3 regions of the Neobacillus niacini genome follow, and region 3 is predicted to be linked to each of the others. Evidence: riboswitches for the same ligand, from Rfam matches in the RefSeq annotation. Region 3 holds a riboswitch; each other region holds the start of a gene.
The links. A riboswitch is a leader RNA that binds a small molecule or an ion and turns the genes downstream of it on or off. The one in region 3 is predicted to bind lysine.

Region 1 (7,430 bases), 1.5 Mb from region 3:
TATTTGTTTCCGATGATGCAAAAGAAGGAATTCAGGCTTTTATTGAAAAACGAGAGCCGCATTTTAAAGGGTGAATAACTTTTATCACTCCGATAGAAGTTGCTAATAATTTTTTTTGCTGTAAATTTTCTTAATCTTTGGAACAGAAATAATGTTTGCATTATAGGAGGGAAATCATGAACATTTATGTACTATTGAAAAGAACCTTTGATACAGAAGAAAAGATTACTATTTCCGGCGGAAAAATCAATGAGGACGGCGCTGAGTTTATCATCAATCCTTATGATGAATATGCTGTGGAAGAAGCAATCCAAGTCCGCGATGCAAATGGTGGAGAAGTAACGGTTATTTCCGTAGGCACGGAAGAAGCTGAAAAGCAATTACGTACCGCACTCGCTATGGGCGCAGACAAAGCCGTTTTAATTAATACAGAAGATGATGTGGAAAATGGGGATCAGTTCACAACATCAAAAATCATTGCTGAATATCTAAAGGATAAAGAAGCGGATCTTATTATCGGTGGAAATGTAGCGATTGATGGCGGATCTGGACAAGTAGGTCCACGTGTTGCTGAATTGTTAAACATTCCTTATGTTACAACCATTACTAAGCTTGAAATTGCTGGAACAAATGTAACCGTTACCCGTGATGTTGAAGGAGATTCTGAGGTAATTGAAACGAGTCTGCCATTATTAGTTACAGCTCAACAGGGTTTAAACGAGCCTCGTTATCCATCTTTACCAGGGATTATGAAGGCAAAGAAAAAGCCGCTTGATGAACTAGAATTAGATGATCTTGATTTAGAAGAAGATGATGTTGAAGCAAAAACAAAAACAATCGAAATTTACTTGCCGCCAAAGAAGGAAGCTGGAAAAGTGTTATCTGGAGAATTAAATGATCAGGTAAAAGAACTCGTTCACCTTCTTCATACAGAAGCAAAAGTAGTTTAATCGTAACGATACTTATACGTTCAGAATGATGATTCTGATTAGCCAAAAAAGATTCGCAGGAGGGTAAAAGAATGACTAGAAAAGTATTAGTATTAGGGGAAACTCGTGACGGTTCTTTACGTAATGTTTCATTCGAAGCAATTGCTGCAGCTAAGACAGTAGCTGACGGCGGAGAAGTGATTGGTGTTTTAATCGGTGAAAATGTTAGCGCTTTAGGCACAGAATTAGTGCAATATGGTGCGGACCGAGTTGTAGTGGTTGAAGGTGAAAAATTAAAACAATATACATCTGACGGCTATGCTCAAGCATTACTTGCTGTAATCGAAAAAGAAAGCCCAGAAGGTCTAGTTTTAGGACATACTTCACAAGGAAAGGATCTTTCTCCGCGAATTGCCGCTAAGCTGTCATCCGGCTTAATTTCAGACACAACTGCAGTTGAAGTTGCTGGCGGGAATGTTGTCTTTACAAGACCTATCTATTCTGGTAAAGCATTTGAAAAGAAAATTGTAACGGACGGATTAATTTTTGCAACAGTAAGACCAAATAATATCGCACCACTTGCCAAGGATGAAAGCCGATCTGGTGAGGTTGCCTCTTTATCTGTTGAGATTAAAGACCTTCGTGCGATTATCAAAGAAGTGGTTAGAAAAGCAAGTGAAGGTGTAGATTTAAGTGAAGCAAAAGTTGTAATCTCTGGCGGACGTGGTGTCAAGAGTGCAGAAGGCTTCGAACCGCTTAAAGAATTAGCCAATGTTTTAGGCGGCGCAGTTGGGGCATCCCGTGGTGCCTGTGACGCTGACTATTGTGATTACTCTTTGCAAATCGGTCAAACTGGTAAAGTTGTAACACCTGACCTTTACATTGCTTGTGGAATTTCTGGAGCTATCCAGCATTTAGCAGGGATGTCAAACTCCAAGGTAATCGTTGCGATCAATAAAGACCCAGAAGCCAATATCTTTAAAGTAGCAGATTATGGTATTGTTGGGGATCTATTTGAAGTAGTACCACTTTTAACAGAAGAGTTTAAAAAGTTAAAGGTTCACTCATAATAAATAAGGCGAGCAGTGGAAACTGTTCGCCTTATTACATATAATAAGCCAGAATATGAACCGTTTTTTAGGGGAAATTACATCCGAGACAGATTATTAGCATGATGGTTTAAACAATGCTATACTTTCGATAGAAATTAGTAATTATTTAGGAGGAATAAACAAATGGCTATTTCAAACGTAACTGATGCAAATTTCTCTGCTGAAACAGGCTCTGGTCTTGTTCTAGCGGATTTCTGGGCTCCATGGTGTGGACCTTGTAAAATGATCGCTCCAGTTCTTGAGGAACTTGATTCCGAAATGGGCGAGAAAGTAAAAATCGTTAAATTAGATGTAGACGATAACCAAGAAACTGCTGCTAAATACGGCGTTATGAGTATCCCTACATTACTTGTTTTCAAAAATGGCGAAGTGGTTGACAAAGTAGTCGGCTTCCAGCCAAAAGACGCTTTAGCTGGTGTATTAGAAAAGCACGTTTAAGAATTGATAACCTTAGCTGGATTCCTCTGGCTAAGGTTTTTATTTTTGGAAATAGAATCAGGCTTTTCTTTATGCGGAGTTTGCTTTAAAATTTTTATGATAGATAAAGACGGGGAGGAGCAGCTAGTATGAATGAGATAATAAAACAAAAATTAACACTGCTGCCTGATCAGCCTGGCTGCTACTTGATGAAGGACCGTCAGGGAACGATCATATATGTAGGAAAAGCTAAAATACTAAAAAATCGTGTACGGTCTTATTTTACCGGTTCACATGATGGTAAAACATTTAGACTCGTCAATGAGATTGAGGACTTTGAATATATCGTCACCTCATCTAATATCGAAGCACTGTTACTCGAATTAAATCTAATCAAAAAATACGATCCTAAATATAATGTCATGCTGAAGGATGATAAAACCTATCCGTTTATTAAATTGACAGCGGAGAGACATCCAAAACTCATCATTACAAGAAAAGTAAAAAAGGATAAAGGCAAGTACTTTGGTCCTTATCCGAACGTCATGGCAGCGAATGAAACGAAAAAGCTGCTAGACCGAATCTACCCATTGCGAAAATGCTCAACCCTTCCAGACCGTGTGTGTTTGTACTACCATTTAGGTCAGTGCCTGGCACCATGTGTAAATGAAGTACATGAAGAGCAATACAAGCAAATGACCGACGAAATTACCCGTTTTCTTAATGGCGGATTTAAAGAGATAAAAAAAGAACTAACGGAGAAAATGACCAGTGCATCTGAAGAATTAGATTTCGAGCGTGCAAAGGAATTCAGAGATAAGATTATCCACATTGAAACCATTATGGAAAAGCAAAAAATCACGATGACTGATTTTACTGATCGCGATGTGTTTGGCTATGCTGTCGATAAAGGGTGGATGTGTGTTCAAGTTTTCTTTGTACGCCAAGGAAAACTGATTGAACGTGACGTTTCCATGTTTCCAATCTACAATGAGCCAGAAGAAGAAATTCTTACTTTCCTAGGTCGATTTTACGAAAAATCGAATCATATTAAACCGAAGGAAATTTTGATTCAGGATGAAATTGATTTAAATCTTGCCGAACAGCTTCTTCAGGTTAAAGTCCTAAAACCTCAGCGCGGTCAGAAAAAAGATCTTATTAAAATGGCAATTAAAAATGCGAAAATTGCATTGAATGAGAAATTCTCTCTAATCGAAAAAGACGAGGTAAGGACGATAAAGGCTGTTGAAAACCTTGGGGAGCTTATGGGTATTTATACCCCGCATCGCATTGAGTCTTTCGACAATTCTAATATTCAAGGGACGGATCCTGTATCTGCGATGGTGGTCTTCATTGATGGGAAGCCGAATAAGCGTGAATACCGAAAGTATAAGATTAAATCGGTTAAGGGACCTGATGATTATGAATCGATGCGTGAAGTAACCAGAAGAAGATATTCTAGGGCGTTGAAAGAAGGACTTCCGCTTCCGGACCTCATTATTATTGATGGCGGAAAAGGGCATGTAGAGGCGGTCAGAGACGTTTTAGAAAACGAACTGGGTTTAGATATCCCCCTAGCTGGGCTAGTCAAGGATGATAAGCACAAAACTTCTCAGCTTTTATATGGGAATCCACTTGAAATTATTCCGCTCGGCAGAAACAGCCAAGAATTTTATTTATTGCAAAGAATCCAAGATGAGGTTCACCGTTTTGCGATCACTTTTCATCGTCAAACACGAGGAAAAAGTGCGTTTCAATCGCTACTGGACGACATTCCAGGTGTTGGTGAAAAACGTAAAAAGCAGCTGTTAAAGGAATTTGGTTCCGTTAAGAAAATGAAAGAAGCTACATTTGACGAGTTTAGAGCCATTGGAATTCCAGCTCCTGTAGCAGAGGAATTAATTAAAAAACTTCAATCATAGTGATTGTCAGAAAAATCTTGCTATGCTATAATGATTGAAAATTATATTACTATCACTTTTTAATAATGAAGTGAAGGTAGAGGTGCGAGCTTCAATAGTAATGATTCGGAGAAGGATGGGCTTCTGTGATGAATCATGAAAGGGGATGGTCGCCGAAGTGAAGAAAGTCTCATTTCTTTCTTTGCTGGTCCTGTATTGAATAAATGCCGGATTGTCAAGGTTTAATGCCTTGGAGAGCTATCTTACATTGTAGACGCAGAATTTTTTTGTGTATTCAAGCAATGAGATGCCCTCTCATTGCTTTTTTATTTTTTTTGCGGGGAAACATATAGTGATTCTTAACCTATAACTGAAAGCAGGGGAAAAGATGGGTTTAATTGTACAAAAGTTTGGCGGTACTTCGGTTGGAAGTGTAGAAAAAATCCTAAATGTAGCACAACGAGTAAAAGATGAAACCGATCAAGGGAATCAGGTTGTAGTGGTTGTTTCGGCAATGGGGAAATCAACTGACCAGCTGGTGGATCTAGCAAAAGAAATTTCCGCGGCTCCTAACAAACGAGACATGGACATGCTCCTAAGTACGGGAGAACAGGTAACAATCGCTTTATTGTCAATGGCTCTAAATGAACAGAATCTTCCTGCCGTTTCGTTTACCGGCTGGCAGGCTGGAATTGTCACGGAGCCTGTTCATGGAAATGCCCGTATTACAACGATAAATACAGAAGCGGTAAAAAATCAGCTTGATGACGGTAAAGTGGTAATTGTTGCAGGCTTCCAAGGGATTACGGAAAATGGTCAAATTACTACTCTTGGCCGTGGAGGTTCAGATACGACGGCCGTGGCACTTGCTGCTGCACTAAACGCTGATAAATGTGATATTTATACCGATGTAACGGGTGTATTCACAACTGACCCTAGATATGTGAAGAGTGCACGGAAATTACAGTCCGTGTCTTATGATGAAATGCTCGAGCTTGCCAATTTAGGTGCTGGAGTGCTCCATCCCAGGGCAGTAGAATTTGCGAAAAACTATCAAGTCAAATTAGAGGTTCGCTCAAGTATGGAAAGAGTAAAAGGAACAGTAATTGAGGAGGAAGCGTCAATGGAACAAAATCTTGTAGTCCGTGGAGTGGCATTTGAAGATGAAATTACGAAGGTAAGTGTATTAGGACTTGCCAATTCTTTAACAAGTTTATCAACCATTTTTACAACCCTGGCTGAGAACCATTTGAACGTAGACATTATTGTTCAAAGTACAACAGAAGCAGAAACAGCAAATCTTGCTTTCTCTATTAAAACCCAAGACCTGATGGAGACATTGAAAGTCCTTGAAAATAGCAAGGATGTACTAAACTATGAACAGCTTGACGCAGAAAATCAACTGGCAAAAGTATCAATCGTCGGCTCAGGAATGATTTCTAACCCTGGAGTAGCAGCAAAAATGTTTGAAGTTCTAGCCGCGAACCAAATTCAAATAAAAATGGTCAGCACCTCAGAAATCAAAGTCTCAGCAGTAGTCGAAGAAAAACACATGCTAAAAGCCGTAGAAGTACTGCACCAAGCATTTGGACTAAATAGAGAAGATTAAAAAAGCCTCCTTGGAGACAACTCCAAGGAAAACTTTTTGCCAATCTGTCCGCCTGAGGTGGACAGTGTCCACGGGTGGTGACAGGCACCGACTGAAGTACCAACTGAAGCACCAGCTGCAACAAGAAAAAGCTTTCATCGGGAGGTCCTGATGAAAGCTTTTCTGCATGCTAAAGTGTGTCTTTACGATCCCATTTGACGGTGAATAGGACTTTGTTTGCTTTTTTTACTGGGTGTTCGAAGGTTTCGGCGATGGCTTGTTTTTGGAGTTCGATTTGTTGAGCGAGAAAGCCAGCTTCAATTTGGAAGTAGTGTTCTGCTTTTGATTTGACTCTCGAAACGAACAGCGGGCTGACAAGTTCAAATTCTATTTCATCTTTACGCTCTTTTTTTAATTCGAGCTGTCCCCAAGAAGCTTTTGAGAAAAAATCGATGATTTCGTCAAAGCTATTTAAAGGGTGACTGCGGGCTAATCGTTTTCCAGCCCAGTAAAGGATTTCTGGTGTGTCTTTACCTAAGATTTCTGGCAGTATGAATTCACGAATCAATTCATATCCAAACAGTGAAATATTTCTTGGTTCATTCGATTGTAAAGTAAGTTCGACGGCAGTACTTTCATTCATTTTGCTTCCCCTCTTTCTACCATTCTATTATATACAATTACGGCTTTAAGTTAAGAACACTTTTTAGGAAATATAGTGTACAGCGTTAGAGTGGTAAAGGATTGTTATTTTGCAATATAATAGCGTGTCTTTCATCATAATTATCTTTCCCATTTATGGCAACAGTCTATGGATGTAATTTAATTATTTATTGTAATTCTACTGGATTTAATACAAGATAATTCCATTTGCAAGAAGAAAACTAATAATTTATTATAATATCAATATATTTTAAAAATTAAATTTTTATATAACTTTTGTGTATCCGTTTTCTTGACGCTCCTTCCTGTTGGGAGTAAAATGGACATGTCACATAATTGTCACAGTGGTGCTAAGTTTGAGAATTCTTATTTACAAGAAAAATAGTTGAAGGCTTATCATCCTGGAAAAATTTAAGGGGGGTTAATTATGGCAGGGAATCGTGAGTTTTTGAATCGAAGATTGCATTCATTACTAGGAGTAATTCCAATAGGTTTATTCCTTGTGCAGCATCTAGTAGTCAACAATTTTGCTACAAGAGGACCAGAGGCCTTTAACAATGCGGCGAATTTTATGGGGAACCTTCCTTTTAGAATTGTCCTTGAAACAGTAATTATTTATTTACCAATTTTATTTCATGCAATCTATGGCCTTTATATTGCTTTTACTGCAAAAAATAATGCCGGAAAGTATGGATACTTCAGAAACTGGATGTTCCTATTACAGCGTGTTTCTGGTGTCATCACGTTAATCTTTATTACATGGCATGTATGGGAAACTCGTGTTGCAGCAGCATTCGGTGCGCATGTTAACTATGACATG
Region 2 (7,430 bases), 780 kb from region 3:
ATACATGATCATTCCTCCCACTTGTGCCTGTTCAATTGGTACACCAGCGGGGGGATAAGCATAAATGTACTTTGAAAGGATTCCGTGGGCGGCTAATGACAGAATTAGAACGATTGCTCGAAAAATAAAACTATACCGATGGGGGAGGGGGTCAATATAGATAATCGAAATGGTATAAAGATATCCTGCCAAGAATACATGCAGATGTATAACCATATGAAGAAGGTTATATTGATGCATTGCTGAGTACAGGTCTGTCGTATATAATACCCATAAACCTCCGATATTGAGTATAGAGGCAACAAGTGGGTGGCAAAATATGCTAACTGGAAAACGCTTTAAAATGCGGGAGAGTTTTCTAGCATGTCCAACACTTAGTGTTCTCATTAATAGAGTCATTGGAGCAGCATGTGCTAGAAGAAGAGGCGCCAGCATTCCAAGAAACAAATGGCCAACCATATGGGCCGTGAAATTTTCATGAGCACGGTCGGCGACAGGACCGATTAGTGCAGCAGCTGCCGAAAGAACGCCGGATACCCAGTACATGTATCGATAAATCGGCCATCGCTTATGACGTTGGTTAGAGACTAATCCTAATAGAAGATAAATCAATACAGCCAGTACAAAAGGGAGAGCTAAAAGAAGTTCAATTGACAGCTCTTTTGCTTGATGGATATGGTGATGTTCCATTTAGACAGTCCCGTCCATCGTTTTTGATTCCCGGCTAGTCCGAAAAATGATGATAAATCCAACAACTAGTATGAGAACCGCGAGTATATTCCATACCCAATCGTAAAGTGCAATTTTGACGTTATATCGAATTTGATGAATCCTCATGATTTTATGTTGAACCGTACCATCGTATAAATTAAATCCGCCTCCGCCCAAAAGAAATCCTCCAAACCATCTCTTTGGCCACCAAGCATTTCTACGACGAAGGTCGGAAACCAGAAATAACCCTGCTACCGTTGAGAACCAGCTAAATGCATGAAAAATCCCATCTGATACCAGACCAATATCAGGGGTAGATTTATCATAGAAATGGTGCCAGTGCAGGAGCTGGTGGAACACAGCCTCATCGACAAAAGCAACAAAACCGATCCCTAGTAAACAACCCGACAATAGATTTTGTCCTAAGTAGTTCAAACGTTCATCAAGAACCTTAGACATTTAATTCTCTCCCTATACCAGTTTTTACCTCCCATTAGTTTATCCTGTCTCAATAAATTCCAAACAGTTTATGGATAAAGGCAATAGAACTGATTTTAAGGGTACAAATCTAATCAAACGTTTGATTAACAGGTAAGAAAAGTGGGAATATAATTTTTTGCCTGCGGTGGATTAACCGCAACGCTAATATACCAATGCCAATGTTTGTCACCTTTTCGCCTGCCGATGACACCACTTAAGATCATACCTAATTCCACATTAACAGTCGGCAAATCTTTTACATAATACGATTTATGCGAACCCAAATCAGTTAATACACATGTGTCTTCAATTTTGCTTGTGACCTCGAATACACCTTCCTGAGTATTTACAAAATGGGCGCCATTTAGTGTTAAGTTTTCGATGTCTTGTTCTGGATTCCAGTCAGGACTATAAGCTTTCGGAAAGTGTTTGAAAAAGAGGACATTTAATAGTTTTTCACAGGATTGTAAATGAAGAGCAGCTTCTGAAGTGGATATTTCGATTGCAGGATAATAATGAGTACCAACTCTTTTATCAAGCCATTGAACAAACTTTTTCAATTGGATTAGGAAGTTAGCTGCTTCCTTCATAGCTGGTGAGATTGATATGTTTTGGGGATAAAAGTAATAAATGAGTTTTTCCCAGAATGAGGACCCACAGAGATCCCAAGAGGAAGGACAATCATCTTCTAAACAATCGGTCATAAATTTTGATAGAACCCGGAGAAATTCGTTGCGATTTTCGTCAGAGGGTTTTTCACGTTTGTATGCAATTAAGTCCTTTCCATAGTAAAAGACAAGACCTCGATTCCTCATTCCAAATTCAGAACTTGTCGCTAAGTCCATAAATACGCTCTTTCTTTCTTGTGGAGTTGTCATAGGAATTGCCCATGCGTTTATTTCCGGCATGTTTTTGTCTCTAGAATTTTTCTTTTTACTAATTTTCATAAATCGACCTGCTTTCAGAGTTTTTTAGGGGCGTAGCAGAGAGGGTAAATCAGGGGAATTGGATGTAACTATTTGTAGTATACAATTTTATAGGGAAGAGGATTATCATGAGAATTGTAATATTTGTGAATATTTGAATATTAATTTTTTGTAAAAAAGAACCTGCCCCACGAAGGGACAGGAATGATAATCAGATTAAACCAGGGTGTTAATTGGGAGTACTTTTTGCAGTGCACTCTTTTCTTCATCATTCAAGGGAATCATGGGAAGACGGACTTCCCCAACCTGGACACCTTGCATATTTAATGCAGCTTTTACTGGTGTAGGGTTAGGTGCTGCAAATAATGCTTTCATAATTGGGAGAAGGCTGCGGTGTAAAACAGCTGCTTCTTGAACACGTCCATTTTTAAATAGTGTAACCATCTCCTGCATTTGATTGCCAATGATATGCGAAGCAACAGACACAACACCTGCGCCGCCGATGGCTAGGACTGGTATAGTTAGTCCATCATCACCACTGTACAATGTAAATGTATCCGGAGTACGGCCAATGATTTCTGCCATGGCATCTAAATCGCCGCTTGCTTCTTTTACCGCCACAATATTACTAATTTCTGAGAGGCGGACAATGGTTTCTACGGAGATGTTGACGGCACAGCGTCCAGGAATATTATAAAGCATTATCGGTAAGGAAGTAGCTTCCGCAATGGCTTTAAAATGCTGAAATAACCCTTCTTGAGATGGTTTATTGTAGTATGGAGCTACGAGCATAATTCCATCAACGCCTGCTGCTTCTGCCTGTTTCGTTAAGCTGATAGATGCTCTCGTGTTATTAGAGCCAGTTCCAGCGATGACAGGCACCCTGCCGGCTGCAACCTCGACCACGAATTTAAATAACGCTATTTTTTCCTCTGTTGTTAATGTTGGAGATTCTCCAGTGGTTCCTGCAACTACTAATCCATCCGTACCATTAGCAATTAAATAATTTACTAGTGCTCTAGCTGCGTGATAGTCAATCTCTCCATGTTGATCAAATGGCGTCACCATAGCTGTTAAAACTTGGCCAAAAATCATCAAGCTCACCCTTTACATAATTTTTAATAAAAATTAGAGGTAGATCAGGTCAATCAATAGTAAACGCAAAAAAGCAGCAACGAAGGCTCGCTACTGCAGTAGAAACATAATTTAAAACCGTTCCTTTGCGTAAGATAGCCCTCCATATAGTCACCTATATGACAGTTCTGTATTTATTCAATAGCAGAACCAGCGGCATAGACAAATGAGATTCTAACCACTTCGGCAAATTCCCCTTTCCACAATCATCCTAGGACCTCATTATCCTCCTATTGCGTACTTATGGTCTTTGCGCCTCTATCCTCACTTCAAGGTAATGAAGTAAGAAAATATTTAATTATTAATAATAATAGCAGAAAATTCTATAAAATTCAAGAGCAAAGGTGCCCTGTCACCGTAGGGACTGCGGTGACAGGCACCACTCGTGGACACTGTCCGTGTGGGGTGGACAGTAAATTCCTATGAACTGGAACTTTATCCTATCTTTTTAATGAAAACTACTTTTAGGTAGTCCGATTCTGGGTAATGTTTATTGGTTCGGAAGTCGTCAGGAAGTGAGTATTCTTCCATTATTTTATAGCGTTTTTTTGATTCCTTAAAGGCTGTATCTATGAACCCTTTAAATTTGTCCATATTAAAAGAGCTAGAATTGGTGGATGCGAGGATCGTTCCGTTATCCTCCGTTATTGAGATGGCATCCTTTAACAGGTTTTTATAATCTTTTTCTGCACTGAAAACAAACTTTTTTGATTTTGCGAAACTTGGAGGATCAAGAATAACGACATCAAACAGTAGCCCTTTTCTTACAGCATATTTGAAGTAGTTGAATACATCCTCTACAATGATATCTTGATCCTCATATGCTATTCCATTCACTTGGAATTGCTCAATTGTTTTACGTTTGCTACGATTAGCAAGGTCGACACTTGTCGTTTTTTTTGCGCCACCTAAAGCGGAAAACACTGAAAACACTCCGGTATAGGAGAATGTATTTAATACCCGTTTCCCTTGTGTATACCTATCTCGTAATGCTTTTCTAACATCCTTTTGATCTAAGAATACACCGACCATAGCACTTTCATTTAAATAAACGGCAATATTGACGCCGTTTTCCTTCACGATAACTGGGAACTCTCCTCGTTTACCTGTGACGAAGTCATCCTCTTCAATGTATTTACCACTTTCATCAAAACGCTTTTTCTGATAGATGGCTTTATACTCCACTAATTCCTTCAATGAATCTATAATAAATTCTCGAAAATGATAAATGCCTATACTGTACCAGGTAATCAAGTAATAACCATCAAAGTAATCAATCGTTAAACCACCGATTCCATCGCCTTCACCATTAAACACTCGAAATGCTGTTGTTTCAGAACTGTTGTAAAAAAATTCTCTCTGATCGAAGGCAGCCTTCAAAGTCTTTTGAAAAAAGCTATGATCAAACGTTTCACTTTCTTTAGCGCTAAGCACCCAACCGAGACCTTTATTTTGCTTACCATAATAGCCTTTAGAAATAAAGTTGTTCTTTTCATCAACAAGGTTTATGGTGCTACCTTCTTCATCTAGAACATTAGGATTCATAATGGTGTCTTTTGTGATAAGCGGGTAGCCGCTTTTATATTTATTAACGAACTTTGATTTCACCTTTAACCTTACTTCTGTTCTCATCTCTTCATCCTATCAGTTGTATTTATTATTAGTATTGTTAACAATGTTTGTAAAATCAATAACTGTCAATCAATCATAACACTGTTTACGAGTGATGCGTATTTCGTCATCAAAATAAAGATAGAGGAACGCATAAAAAAAATCCAGGTAAACTGGATCTAATTTTCTAATCAGGACTATTATTTTCTAAAAAACGATGTATAGGCGAGGAAGGACCTCACTGTTTCCCTTTAATGGGTATCCGCCGTTAAGGATAAATCTGCCGGCCTTTTCCCGTTTTGCAGGTCTCCTAGTGTTAAGCCAAAATTCATTTGTAAGTGGGGATAGTCTTTAAATTGAGCCCAATCACCGCCCCATTCAAAGCCTAGGGCTTTTGCCATTTCTACCACTTCGCCCCAATCTGCTTTTCCATTTTGGTTGCCATCATATTGCATATCCCAAATAACATCTGCTGAGGGGGTTTTTATGGCAAAATCAATGGCAAGCCCAAAGTTATGAAACGATTCTCCTCCTCTTGCATGAGTTACAATATTTCCAGCCGCTGTTCGGCCTTGTTCATAAAGTCGATCTTGGACTTCCGCACTACGGAAGTCATCGGTTATCACCATCATAATTCCTTTATCAGCTGCTTGTTGGACTAACTGATTGCTCCGTTCTCTCACTACTGGATGAAGTTCCGTTGGCATTGGAGCAGTACCACCAATGTTAAAACGATTTAATATGCTGATGCCAATAGGGTTTTCTACAATGAATAAAATAATAAGACCTATAATGAATGTAAATAGTAGTCTGCCTTTCCAGTTAAGTCTCAAAGTCGTAGATCCTTTCTTATCAAAAGTCTTTCATAAACTAAGACGAGAACTAAAGAAGCAATGTTTCAAAAAATTGCCTTCCTAATTTTGTATATCCATATGCAGTTCCATACAGAAAAAGTCGTTCCATAAAAAAAAGATCCAGCACAACTGGATCTTCCATATCAGTAGTTTATCCTTCAATTTGAGTAACTTTCACTGTCCAATTAAATGGATCTTCTTTTTTCCCTAGCTGTATTCCAGTTATCTCATTATAAATAGCCTGTGATAGCTCACCAATATTATTATCGTTAATAACGATGGATTGGTCTTTCCAAGTTAGTTCGCCAACAGGGGAAATAACGGCAGCAGTTCCTGCTCCAAAGACTTCCTCGAGTTCACCGCGCTCGTTTGCCGCAAAGACCTCTTCAATCGAGATTCTCTCTTCGCGCACCGGGATATTCCAATATTTTAATAATTGAATGACTGAATCACGAGTGACTCCAGGTAAAATGCTGCCATTTAATCTTGGAGTTACCACTTCGCCATTGATTTTGAAGAAGATATTCATACTGCCGACTTCTTCGACATATTTATTCTCTTTCGCGTCAAGCCAAAGGATTTGTGCGTAGCCGCCTGCGTCTGCCTTTTCCTGTGCTTTTAAGCTGGCCGCATAGTTGCCTGCTGTCTTTACATGACCCACACCGCCAATAACCGCACGAACATATTGCTCTTCTACATATATTTTAACCGGATTTAATTGACTGCCATAATAGGCCCCAGAGGGAGAAAGGATGACCAGCAACTTGTATTGGCTCGCAGGACGAACACCAAGATAAGGCTCAGTTGAAAAAATGAATGGTCGAATATAAAGGGATGTACCCTCACCATTCGGCACCCAGTCTTTCTCTGTAATAATTAATCGTTTAATTCCTTCTAATAAAAACTCCTCATCAATTTGAGGAATACAAAGCCTATCACATGACTCGTTTAATCGCTTCATATTTTTCTCTGGACGGAATAGCTGGATCGAACCATCCGATTTCTTATATGCTTTCATTCCTTCGAAAATAGCTTGTCCGTAGTGGAACACCATTGATGATGGTTCAAGTGTTATAGGCTCATAAGGAGCAATTCTCGGATCATACCAGCCTTTTTCGCTATGATAATCCATCACAAACATGTAATCACTGAAATACTTCCCGAAACCAAGTGAAGCGGTATCAGGCTTTGCTTTTAATTGTTCTCTAGGAATAAATGAAATCTCCTGTTTCATGCTCGCACCTCATCTTAATAATAGATTCAGTTTGAAACACAATTCAATGAAAAATCATGTTTCAAACCCATAATAATTATATTTTTGAAATAGTAAAAATACTTTCCTATACTATACCACTATTTAAATAAAAACACGTAAATTTTGAAATAATTTTGTCAAAGCCGTGACAATTGTGCTTACCATGCCTGAAAAACTTTGTCATATATGACAAATATAACTTGTGAGAGATTATTCATTTTTGTAATGTTAACCACGTTACCATACTACTAATTTTCGTTATTCCTATATAGATTGAGAGAAATTCATTAAAGGAAAGTGATCATATGAACAAGCCTAAAATTGCATGGATTACGGACACAACTGCTTCTCTTAGCAAAGAGTTTATTGAAAAGCACCATATACATGTTATTCCCTTGCATGTTGTTATTAACGATAAATTTTACAAAGAAACCATTGATATTACCGAGGAAGAGTTTT
Region 3 (7,430 bases):
TCGGAATGAAGTATGCTTGGGAAAAAATTAACTCTATGAGAGATGAAGTTTTAGGCGAATGGAAAAGTCACGGGAGTTTTTTGTGTTTTTATGTTTATTTACACGTAGATCAAGGACAATTTACTCCATCTGTCTCAGCAAAACGCAATGAAATATTTAGACGTGAATTACCACTTGCATTAACCGCTATAAGATACGGCGATCGATTTCTATTCAACACCTATCCTCATTTAGATCAAGCACCCATCATCATTAACTTTCTGTCCGTTTATCCCCAGTTGGCAAGGCAAGAAAATTGGGGAACCTTCCAAAGTTTTACCACCTAATTTAATCCTGTACTGTTTTCATTCGAATACACAGAGCCTCCTTGTTTAAAAATGTATATAGTGACCAATCTAAATGCCGCTTTTTGCATGCATAAAATAAGGTTGGATATATTATCATTATACTTTTTAACAGGGGGATATAAATGAATTTACAATCTGGAACCTATTATTGGCCCACTACTTTTCCTGATCCTCCATCCTACTCCTCTTTGGATGAGGATTTATCTTGTGATGTATTAATTATTGGGGGTGGAAGCTCCGGGGCACAGTGCGCATATTATCTTGCTAATTCTAATTTAGATGTGGTTCTAATTGAAAAGTCAAGAATTGGAAGCGGCAGTACCAGTACGAATACAGCTCTCATTCAATACTCTGGTGAAAAGATGTTTACAGATTTGATCAACACCTTTGGAGCAGATTACATAAAAAGGCATTTACAATTACTAAAGGAAGCCATTAATGAAATAGAAACAGCCTCAAAAAATGTCAATATTGATTGTGAATTCAACAGGAGGGATACCCTATATTCCGCCAGCTGTCCAGAAGACGTTGAAAGTCTAAAAAAGGAATATGAATTTTTAAAACAGCAGAACGGTGAACTTACCTTTTTAACAAAGGAAGAGATTGAAGGAAAATATCCGTTTAGCAGGGATGCCGCTATTTACTCATACAATGATGCAGAAATTAACCCGTTCAGATTCACCCATGCACTATTGGATTACGCAGCACAAAGAGGAATCACTATATTTGAAAATACTGAAATGAACGGTCACCATTATGATGAAGAACTAGGAAGGATGATTGTTTCTACAAAGACTGGATGTTCTATACAAGCCCGTTATATCATTTTTGCAGCAGGTTATGAAGGAATGGACATCAAAAAGGAGAAAAAAGCCTCCTTTGTCAGTACCTATACGGTGACCACCAATCCAGTCGAAGATTTCTCTGAATGGTATAACAGAACTCTCATTTGGGAAACCGCTCGTCCCTATTTATTCATGCGTACAACCAGAGATAACCGGATTATCATAGGCGGACTTGATGAGAATACTACCTATCCTGAAGACCGTGATAGTAAACTGATTCACAAGAAGAATAAACTGATTGAAGAATTTAATAAAATGTTTCCCACTATTAAAGTACAGCCTGATTATTACGTATCTGCATTTTATGGAGGTACATCGGACGGCATTCCGATTATTGGTCAATATAAAGAATATCCTAATTGCTATTTTCTATTTGCCTTTGGCGATAATGGGACGGTTTACAGTCAAATGTTGGCTAAGATTATTGTGACGGAAATACTTGAAGGCAACTGTCCGGATTTAGCGCTATACTTGCAAGAACGTCCTTTGCTAAACAAGGGATGAAAAAGAATCAAATAAACCTCATTTATTTTTAGTACGGTTCACCGTGACTAATCTAATTGAGGTTTTTTTATTTGTATCTTCCTAAATACCTCATTTACTTATGATGAAGATAGTTCAATATAACACTTTTTTAAAGTGAGGTCTTAAGTACTATTAGAGAAAACCCCATTTTTTGGATATAAGTGATATGATAGATAGATATAATAATAGAAAGGAGCATCAGGATGGATCAGGACATTATATTTCGGAATAATGTGAAGATTAAAGGCAAAGGTAAACAATCAATCATTTTTGCCCCTGGCTTTGGCTGTGACCAAACTGTTTGGAAGTCAGTTGCCGAAGCTTTTGAAAAAGATTACCAAGTCATTTTATTTGATTACGTAGGTTTGGGTCGTTCAGACATACATGCGTATGATTCGAAAAGATATAGTAGTCTCCTTGGCTACGCACAAGATGTACTTGATGTTTGCACAGCCTTAGATTTAAAAGACACCGTATTTGTTGGCCACTCTGTTGGGAGCATGATTGGTATGCTGGCATCATTGAGTCATCCTGAGTACTTTTCTCATCTCGTTATGATCGGCCCTTCTCCATGCTACCTAAATGATCCTCCGAATTACTACGGCGGCTTTGAAAAAGAGGAACTTTTAGGCTTAATTGATATGATGGAGAAAAATTACATAGGTTGGGCAAATGTTTTTTCTCAGGTGGTAACCAATAATCCTGAGCTGCCAGAGGTTAAACTTCAACTGGAAGAACGATTTTGTACCACTGACCCTATTATTGCACGGGAATTTGCAGAGGCTGCTTTTTTTGCCGATAACCGCGCCGATTTAAAAAAGGTAACAGTACCAGCACTTATTTTACAGTGTTCAAATGATATTATTGCTCCATTAGCAGTAGGAGAGTATATTCATCGTCAACTTCCTAATAGTATGTTAAAAATAATGGAGGCAACTGGACATTGCCCGCATATGAGTCATCCCGAGGAGACTATTCACCTAATCACCCAATATCTGATCGAAGCCTCTGTATCTGTAGAAGGCAGCCCAGTGGGTAGAGGAGTTCCTCTTTAATGGACGAACAGTTGAATCATGCACCTTGTGGATTTCTCACCCTGTCAGAAGATGGTTTTATTTTAGAAATGAATCAAACTTTTCTCAAGATACTCAATTACAGCCATGATTCCTTAATAGGACAACATGTCAATTCTATCCTCACTGTCCCAGCCCGTCTGTTTTCACAGTTTTACTTTTTCCCGCTTATTAAACTTGAACAACGGGTAGAGGAAATGTATATTTCACTCGAGGCCGGTAACGGAGAAGAAATTCCCGTTCTTATCAACGCTCTGCTAAGGAAAGTAAATGAGAGAACAGTATTGGAATGTATTATTATACCAATGCGTAAAAGAAACGAGTTTGAAAGTGAATTGCTTTTAGCAAAAAAGGAAACCGAAGAAGCGTTAAAAGCAAAGCATAAAGCGATCACTGAATTAGAGACTACCCTTAAGAAGCTGGAAATCCAAAAACAAGAATTACTTGAACTGAACCAACAAAATCAAAACTATAAAATAGAAACACAGAAAGAGTTAGAGCTGGCTAGAATCATTCAAGAAACATCATTAACCGATCCGATTAACAATTATAAGGTTCAAATGGAAGTATTCTATAATGCCTCTGGTGAATTATCAGGTGATATCTACGGGATTTATCAAATTGACCAATATCGCTATGGAATCATTTTGCTTGATGTGATGGGCCATGGAATTTCTTCCGCTTTAATCACAATGACTCTTCATTCTCTGTTTCAAAGACTAATTTCAGCAGGAGTTCCTGTTGATCTTGTAATGAGAGAATTGGATAGCCACCTTCACAAATTGTTTCATAACAATGAGGAGGCTAGGCATTATTCTACCGCTATCTATTTATTAATCGATACAGAAAGACAAAAAATTGATTATGTAAATGCAGGCCATCCTCCTGCTATATGGCAGGATCCTAATGGAACACAATATGAATTGTCTTCTACAGCCCCGCCGCTTGGAACATTTGAGGGTGTTGTATTTAAAACAAATACCTTTACATATAAAAAGGGAGGCAGACTGCTCCTTTACACAGATGGTGTTGATCCCCTTATTTCAAACTATTTAGCTCCATTAGTAAGGAGAACAGTCTCATTACCTTTATATCAATTGAAACAGGAAATTTTACAGTGTCTAAATAATGAAAAAAACGTAGATTTTAAGAGCGATGACGAAACTTTTATTCTTGTGGACTTAAAATAGGAATTTCCTATTAAATAAAAAGATAAAAAACCTGCCTTGCATACTCCAAAGGCAGGTTTTGTTACATTCTATAATATTTGGTTTAAAAACCTTTTCGTACGTTCATGTATGGGATTGGCAAAGATATCATTGGGATGTCCTTCTTCAATAATATTTCCGTCTGCAAGCATAATGACTCTGTCCGCCACTTCTTTCGCAAATCCCATTTCATGTGTGACAATCACCATCGTCATCCCGTCACGTGCCAGATCCTTCATTACCTGCAGCACTTCACCAACAAGCTCAGGATCCAATGCTGAAGTCGGCTCATCAAATAGCATTACTTTTGGTTCCATTGCTAATGCTCTCGCAATTGCTACCCGCTGTTTTTGTCCGCCCGATAATTGTTCAGGATAGTAATTCGCTTTATCCTCTAAGCCAACTTTTTTAAGAAGAGCCATTGCTTTTGAACTTGCTGCATCCTTTGTCTCTTTTCTGACAAAAATCGGTGCTTCGATAATATTTTCTAGTACGGTTTTATGAGGGAAAAGATTGAAATGCTGAAACACCATTCCTACCTTTTCTCTAACTTTATTTAAGTTTGTTTTTGCCAGGTCTATGTTTTCAGAATCGATGATAATGTCACCGCGCTCTGCCACTTCTAAAAAATTCAGGCAGCGAAGCAGCGTACTTTTACCAGAGCCACTTGCACCGATTAGAACAACTACTTCTTTCTCATGTACACTTAAGTTTATATTTTTTAATACTTCAAGCTTCCCAAAGGATTTTGAAAGATTGCTAATTTCAATCATGCAATTACGCCCTCCTTAGGTTTGCTGACATCCATTTTCTTTTCAATACGATTCGCAACCCATGTGAAAATTAGGACGATAATCAAATAATAGACCCCTACAACAAAATACGTTTCAAAAGGCATATAGTTTTCACCTTGGACACTAAGAGCTGTGTTATATAGATCTGTTACGGCAATATAGGCAACAAGGGAAGAATCTTTTAAGCCAATAATAAACTGATTTGCTAAAGATGGAATTGCTCTTTTGAAAGCTTGCGGGAAAATAATTCTCCTCATCGCGAGAGAGTAGGGCATTCCGAGTGACCTAGCCGCTTCCATCTGTCCACGGTCAATGGATTGCACAGCTCCTCTAAAAATTTCAGCAATGTAAGCTCCAGTATGAACACCTAATGCCAGAGCTCCTGCCGTGAAGCTGTCTAGGTTCACGATATTGGCAAGTCCATAATAAAGGAACATAATTTGAACAATGAGAGGCGTTCCACGAATAATACCAATGTAGATATCCGCAATCCAATTTAGTATTTTACTAGAGGAAATCTTAAAGCCCGCGAAAATTAAGCCAATCACCATCGCAAATAATAGCGAGATTGCCGTTATGGAGATGGTCATCCAAGAAGCTTTCAAAAAAGCAATTCCATGTTCACTAAAAATACTCATGATATTTTCAATAAAAACCACAATGTGTACCTCCTTCTTTAAAAAAGCGCAAGCACCCACATTAGGTGCTTACACGAAAGTATTTTTTTCAATCTTACTTTTCCATAATGTTTGTATTAAACCATTTCATACTGATTTTTTCATACGTACCATCATCAATCATAGATTGGAGGGCTTCGTTGATTTGATCAGCAAGCTCTTTGTTTCCTTCAGCAACGGCTACACTTACACGGTCTTCATTCAATAAATCGCCAATTTCCTTAATTTTTAGGCCTTTTTCATTTTGTGCACTAACACCGACAATTTTATCCGTGATTACGGCATCTAAACGGCCAAGCTCCAAATCTTGAAGTGCGTTTACGTCTGTTGGATAGCCTTTTACTTGATCAGATAATTCTTCAGCCATATCCTTCCATGTGCTGGCTTGAATGACCCCAATCGATTTACCCTTCAAATCATCCTTTGATTGAATATCCGTATTGCCTTCCGCTACAAAGATCTGTGCACCGGATAGATAATATGGATTAGTGAAATCAACTTGCTTATCACGTTCAGGTGTAGCAGTCATACTTCCAATAATGGCATCATATTTCTTTGCCTTCAAACCTTGGATAATCGTTTCCCATTGATTCGTTACAGGGTTTGCTTCAAGTCCGATCCTCTTAGCAATTTCTGTTCCAATTTCAACATCAAATCCAGTCAATTTATCGTCTTTCTTAAAGTTTAACGGTGGATATTGTCCTGTCATCGAGAATGTTAACGCACCTTTTTTCACTAACTCATGCTTTCCCCCGTTTGCCTTTTCTGCCTTTTCCCCATCTGTCTTCTCAGTGCCGCAAGCAGATAAAATCAACATCATTGCTGCTAATAAAAATGCAAATTTTTTCATAAATATTCCCCCTTGTTAATAAAAAAACACCGTCTGGATGAATATGACGGTGTTCTGCACACCCTCATCGATTAGCACTGGTGAAGATAGTTCTCCACAATTCCAAGGAACTGTGACAGTTCTGCCCCTATTCGAGTGCAGACCCAGCTTTCTGAAAGAAGTGATTTCAGAAGCTTCGGCGATTGATCCTTTTTCCTATTTTCATAGATTTCACTGAATCTCTAATAGGATACTAATAACAAACGCGACCTCTACCCCATCTAATGCTTAAAATGAGGATTTATATTTAGTTTAACGAAGCAATTTCATTATATAAAAATATTCCCACAATTGCAATAATGTTCTTAATGGAATTTATCCCCAAATTAAAAGGCTTGACGGGCTTTATCTTCTGAGATACATTTTTTTAAAATACTAAATTACTAGAAAAGAAGGTCAAAACTATGTTGCAATGTCGTGAGGATGTACTGACATTCACGAAACAGCTCGTAAACATTGAAAGTGTCGTTAATACCAGTGGCGAAAAGGATATTGCTCAATCTTTATATTCTATGATTTCCTCTATGCCCTATTTTTCACAAAACCCCAGCCACCTTGTTTTAGAACAAACACTAAATGATGATCAAGAACGTTATAATGTTCTGGCTTTTGTGAAAGGAACAAAGGGAACTAGCAACCGTACTGTGATTTTGATGGGCCATATGGACACGGTGGGGATTGAAGATTTTACCCATTTAAAAGACCAAGCTTGCTTCCCAGATGAACTGATGGAATCACTAAAAATGGAACAGCTGCCAGCTGCTGCGAAAGAACATTTAGATTCGGGAGATTGGTTATTTGGCCGCGGCGTCCTTGATATGAAAAGCGGGGTTGCCAGTAACGTATATCTCTTAAACTATTATTCTCAGCGTCCTGAAGAATTAGAAGGAAACATTGTCCTCTTAGCGGAATGTGACGAGGAGGATAGTTCACATGGTGTTCTTTCCGCTTTGAAAACATTGAAATGCTGGAGAAGTGAACATGGTTTTGATTATGTTGCCGCGATTAATGCGGATTTCGTTTCACCAAGATATGAAGGTGATGAAAATCGTTATATCTACAAAGGGACCGT

Region 1: another riboswitch for lysine. It lies ahead of ACN6MT_RS11835 (aspartate kinase); the one in region 3 lies ahead of ACN6MT_RS04395 (ABC transporter substrate-binding protein).
Region 2: another riboswitch for lysine. It lies ahead of dapA (4-hydroxy-tetrahydrodipicolinate synthase); the one in region 3 lies ahead of ACN6MT_RS04395 (ABC transporter substrate-binding protein).

What each region holds. Positions count from the first base shown of each region.
Region 1 is NZ_CP183883.1:2,460,173-2,467,602, forward strand. Features, by position in the region: gene ACN6MT_RS11810 (enoyl-CoA hydratase) at 1-74, shown strand, start outside; gene ACN6MT_RS11815 (electron transfer flavoprotein subunit beta/FixA family protein) at 177-950, shown strand; gene ACN6MT_RS11820 (electron transfer flavoprotein subunit alpha/FixB family protein) at 1,022-1,999, shown strand; gene trxA (thioredoxin) at 2,165-2,479, shown strand; gene uvrC (excinuclease ABC subunit UvrC) at 2,608-4,380, shown strand; lysine riboswitch at 4,450-4,628, shown strand; gene ACN6MT_RS11835 (aspartate kinase) at 4,748-5,968, shown strand; gene ACN6MT_RS11840 (YslB family protein) at 6,138-6,590, opposite strand; gene ACN6MT_RS11845 (succinate dehydrogenase cytochrome b558 subunit) at 7,038-7,430, shown strand, end outside.
Region 2 is NZ_CP183883.1:145,861-153,290, reverse strand. Features, by position in the region: gene ACN6MT_RS00780 (cytochrome c oxidase assembly protein) at 1-690, opposite strand, end outside; gene ACN6MT_RS00775 (DUF2243 domain-containing protein) at 691-1,170, opposite strand; gene ACN6MT_RS00770 (hypothetical protein) at 1,296-2,138, opposite strand; gene dapA (4-hydroxy-tetrahydrodipicolinate synthase) at 2,334-3,212, opposite strand; lysine riboswitch at 3,340-3,520, opposite strand; gene ACN6MT_RS00760 (class I SAM-dependent rRNA methyltransferase) at 3,687-4,883, opposite strand; gene ACN6MT_RS00755 (M15 family metallopeptidase) at 5,114-5,617, opposite strand; gene ACN6MT_RS00750 (branched-chain amino acid aminotransferase) at 5,868-6,950, opposite strand; gene ACN6MT_RS00745 (DegV family protein) at 7,277-7,430, shown strand, end outside.
Region 3 is NZ_CP183883.1:920,991-928,420, reverse strand. Features, by position in the region: gene ACN6MT_RS04425 (staygreen family protein) at 1-326, shown strand, start outside; gene ACN6MT_RS04420 (NAD(P)/FAD-dependent oxidoreductase) at 470-1,696, shown strand; gene ACN6MT_RS04415 (alpha/beta fold hydrolase) at 1,921-2,772, shown strand; gene ACN6MT_RS04410 (SpoIIE family protein phosphatase) at 2,772-3,980, shown strand; gene ACN6MT_RS04405 (amino acid ABC transporter ATP-binding protein) at 4,049-4,771, opposite strand; gene ACN6MT_RS04400 (amino acid ABC transporter permease) at 4,768-5,430, opposite strand; gene ACN6MT_RS04395 (ABC transporter substrate-binding protein) at 5,525-6,319, opposite strand; lysine riboswitch at 6,399-6,581, opposite strand; gene ACN6MT_RS04390 (M20/M25/M40 family metallo-hydrolase) at 6,763-7,430, shown strand, end outside.